One region of the Mangrovivirga cuniculi genome, then DNA from elsewhere that is predicted to be linked to it. Evidence: riboswitches for the same ligand, from Rfam matches in the RefSeq annotation. Region 1 holds a riboswitch; the other holds the start of a gene.
The links. Region 1 has a riboswitch for thiamine pyrophosphate ahead of DCC35_RS06660 (class I SAM-dependent methyltransferase). Riboswitches for the same ligand answer to the same signal wherever they lie in the genome.
Positions count from the first base shown of each region.

Region 2: linked by a shared signal. The riboswitch ahead of DCC35_RS01220 (TonB-dependent receptor) and the one ahead of DCC35_RS06660 (class I SAM-dependent methyltransferase) in region 1 are both predicted to bind thiamine pyrophosphate.

Region 1 covers NZ_CP028923.1:1,446,926-1,449,133, reverse strand. Annotated here, with positions in the region: gene DCC35_RS06665 (SMP-30/gluconolactonase/LRE family protein) at 1-641, shown strand, start outside; TPP riboswitch at 711-800, shown strand; gene DCC35_RS06660 (class I SAM-dependent methyltransferase) at 868-1,593, shown strand; gene DCC35_RS06655 (AIR synthase-related protein) at 1,593-2,208, shown strand, end outside.
Region 2 covers NZ_CP028923.1:260,417-262,624, forward strand. Annotated here, with positions in the region: gene DCC35_RS01210 (AAA family ATPase) at 1-249, shown strand, start outside; gene DCC35_RS01215 (SDR family oxidoreductase) at 242-1,036, opposite strand; TPP riboswitch at 1,111-1,208, shown strand; gene DCC35_RS01220 (TonB-dependent receptor) at 1,281-2,208, shown strand, end outside.

The DNA.
Region 1 (2,208 bases):
AAATTAAGTTAGCTGATGATCTGGATATTTCTTCGGATGGAACAATTTGGTTTAGCGATGCCAGCCAAAGACACCACGCTGATGAGGTGCTAATGGAATTTTGGGAGCTGCAACCAACCGGCCGGCTTTTGAAATACAACCCCGCCACTAAATCAACCATTGTCGAAATGGATAGTTTGCGATTTGCAAATGGAGTCGCTCTAGGCCCTGATGATAAATACGTACTGGTGAATGAAACTGTCGGGATGAGAATCAAAAAGCTTTGGTTAAAAGGTCCTAAAAAAGGTGATGTAGAATATTTTCAGGATAACCTTCCCGGGTACCCTGATAATATAACTTATACTGAAAAGGGTATATTCTGGGTAGCATTTCCATCTGTTCGAACAGGAACCCTCGAGCCTTTATATACTAAACCAATGCTTCGTAAAATAGCCTACAGGGTATCTTCTGTATTTCCACCAGAAATGCCTCCTCCTTACGGTATGATTATAGGGTATGATACGCTTGGAAATGTCGTATATAATCTTCAGGATAAATCAGGGCTTTATCATGATATTACCAGCGCAGTCCAAACGAGAGACACTCTATACTTTGGTAGTTACAAGATGAATAAGGCTGGATACTTTCTTACTTCAGAATAGCAATAATTTGATTCAACAGAACCTTATAATTGTTGCTCAACAATAACAATTGTCTTAGCTTCACGTAATTATTAATGCACGGGGTGCCAACTTGGCTGAGATCATACCCGCAACCTGATTTGGATAATGCCAACGTAGGGATAGCAAAAACTATTATTTCCATTTTGTATCCATTCTGTTGGTATCAGGCCAAAGGATGGATTTTTAGTTTTTAAACATCTTGAAAATGGAAATAGATAAAAAAAATTCAACTGTTCTGATACCAGAACAACAACCTAACTGGCAAGGCAGACCGGAATGGTTTTTTAACCGTGAACATACTGACACTTATGAACTGTGGTACGAAGGACGTTATAAAAGAGCAGAAGTCTGGCAGAAAAAAGTAATGGAACAACTCGTCAGTAAAGATAAGCGAGTTAAAACATTACTTGAATTTGGCTGTGGAACTACGAGATTTACACGGTGGTGGAAGGAAATCGGTATCGAAGCCACAGGAGGAGATATCTCTCCACTAATGTTATCACAGGCTATTCACTTATTTGAGGGAGACCTTGTAATGGCTGATTCTCATCATATGCCATTTAAAGATAACACCTTTGACGCTCTTGCTTTTATTACCACTTTCGAGTATTATAAAGACCCTGTTAAAGTGATCAGGGAAGCAGCCAGAGTAGCTAAACATGGTATCGCCATGGGAATGATGAATAGAAATTCCCCAAAAGTGGCTCGAAGAAGGGTTCAGCAATTATTTGGTAAAAATCCATTTTACGTAACGGCTACTTTTTATACTCCTAAAATGCTTACCAAAATAATTGATGAAGCGCTCCAGGGAAGGGACTACACGATCGAGTGGTCGTGTACAGGATTACCAAAATGGTTTCCTGTACAACAATGGAGTGTTCCGATCGGTGACTTCTTCGGCCTTTATGTTCAACTTAACGATCTTGAATAATGAGTGAAATACTAGGAAAAGCAGATCATAAAATGATCAATAAGATCAAAAAGTACTCCGGTCATAATAGGCCGGACGTAATTACAGGCCCCGGTTTCGGAGTAGATGTATCGCTGGTTGATATACCCGGAAATCTGGCATTGGCAATGACTAGTGACCCTTTATCTCTCATTCCATCGTTAGGACTGGAAGAATCGGCCTGGTTATCGGTTCATCTTATGGCTAATGATATGGCTACCACAGGCTTTGCTCCTCAGTTTGGCCAGTTTGTTCTAAATCTACCAGCTGGTTTTACTAAAGAAGATTTTGATACTTATTGGAATTACATACATAAATTTTGTGATGAAATAGGTACTGCAATAACCGGAGGTCATACCGGTTTTATTGAAGGACAGAATTCGACAATCTCTGGAGGTGGAACCTTAACCACTATTGCTGAAAAAGAGAAAGTTAAATTATCTCACAATGCCAAGAAAGGTCATAAAATTCTGGTAACAAAAGCCTGCGCAATGAGTTCGGCAGCGATTCTTGCGAAAAGCTTTCCGGATAAATTAACAGGTGAACTTGGAAAAGAAGTTCAATTACAAACAGAAGAATTATTTTTCCAGACTTCAT
Region 2 (2,208 bases), 1.2 Mb from region 1:
AAATACGGGAAAACACACCCATTCATAAAATACCTGCTTAAAAAGCAGAATTTCGATGCCTTCATCTTAACCAAAGCAGATATTCCCTGGGAAGAAGATGAATTGAGAGAAAACCCCTTAGACAGGGACATTCTGTTTGATATGTATTTAAAAGAGCTCAAAAATCAGCCAAAGCCTTTCATCATCGTGGAAGGTGAAGACCCTGAAAGAACTCAAAAAGCAATTGATTTTATTAATTCACTCAGGTAACATCTATTTTCTCCAATACCTTAGCCATCATCCCCGGCCACAATCTTTTAAGAACCAATCCACTAGATTCTTTAAGCCCTGCTATATAGACTTCCCGCTTATTTTTCTTTAGCGAGCGAACGATTTTTCTCGCACACTTATCTGCTGGAATACCGTGAAGATTTCCAGGCTCAAGAGTTCCCAGTGGACTTCCATCAGCAGTAACTGCCTTTAATGTGATCGGCGTTTTTATAAAGCCCGGGCAAACCAGTGTAACATTTATCCCGTGTTTTGAATTTTCAGCCCGAAGAGAATCAAAATATCCATGAAGAGCATGTTTACTTGCAGCATAAGTTGATCGATAAGGTGTGCCATATTTTCCGGTAACACTACTAGTCGCTACAATGTGTCCGGCATTCCTTTCAATAAAATATGGTAAAACTATGCGAGTCAGGGCAACAGCACTAAAGAAATTTACTTCCATTATTTTTCGTGTGGCAGAAAGATCGGTTTCTGCCGCAAGAGACCGTTGGGTTACACCTGCATTATTGATCAATATATCTAAAGAGCCATATTCATTTAATACTTTATCAAATGCAGGCTGTAGGGTTTCAACATTCGTCACATCCAAAGGCAAAATCATATGACCTGTTCCTTTACATTGAGACCTGACCTTTTCAAGTTCTTCTTCTCTTCTTGCCGAAAGAATAACTTTAGCCCCATTTTCACTTAGCTCTATAGCAAGGGCCTCACCAATTCCGGAGGACGCCCCGGTAATCCAAACAATAGAATCTTTTATTTTTGTCATAGATGTTTATTTGTTCCAAAATAATATTTTCTAAACATTATTGCAGAATATGCGTCCTTATTATTAGAATTGCACTGCAAATTCAGGGGTGCCCTAAAAATTTCGGGCTGAGATCATACCCTTATCACCTGATTCCGGTAGTGCGGACGAAGGGAGTAAGATTTAAGATTAATAACAAACACCATTGAGGTTAAGGTTCAGCTACCCCTGTCTTGCTGATGTTAAACCTTTAAAACCTTAAATTATGTTTCGCTTAACTCTATTAAGCATTTTCACTTTTGTATCATTCATGATACAGGCTCAACATTCATTTTCCGGGAGCATTTCGGATGTAAATGGCGAGCCGGTTGTCGGAGCTTACGTATTGCTGGGAGAAAAATCCAAAACTGTTACTGATGCAGATGGAAAATTTGAATTCCAGGATATTCCTTCTGGCAATTACATGCTCAAAATCAGCCATATTAGTTTCCAAAAATTCAGCAAGGAAATTTCGATACCTGAGCAATCCTCTATCGATGCTGTATTAAAGGAGCAGGTAATTCAAAATCAGGAGGTGACGGTATCTGCATTAAGAGCTGGCGCAAAAACTCCAACCACTTATCAAAACATTGATAAAAAAGAGCTCAATGAACTAAACCTTGCCCAGGACATGCCATTTCTGCTCAATTTAACACCTTCTGCTGTATCAACTTCCGATGCCGGAGCTGGTGTAGGTTATACCGGGATCCGTATTCGGGGTAGTGACGCTACGCGAATTAATGTAACAATTAATGGTATTCCAATCAATGATTCTGAAAGCCACGGTACTTTCTGGGTCAACATGCCCGATCTTGCCTCTTCAGTAGAAAGTATCCAGATCCAAAGAGGTGTAGGAACTTCAACCAACGGCTCAGGTGCATTTGGAGCATCTGTGAATATAGAAACTAACAACATGCAGGATGATGCATATGGCGAAGTAGCCCTATCTGCAGGGTCTTTCGATACTTATAAGTCGACCGTAAAATTTGGATCGGGATTACTCAACGATCATTTCATTATTGAAGGTCGTTTGTCAAAAATTGAAAGTGATGGATTTATTGATCGGGCAAGTAGTGACCTAAGATCTTTAAATCTTGCTGCTGCATATACTTCTGACGATCACTTATTGAAATTTATTGTGCTTTCAGGAAGAG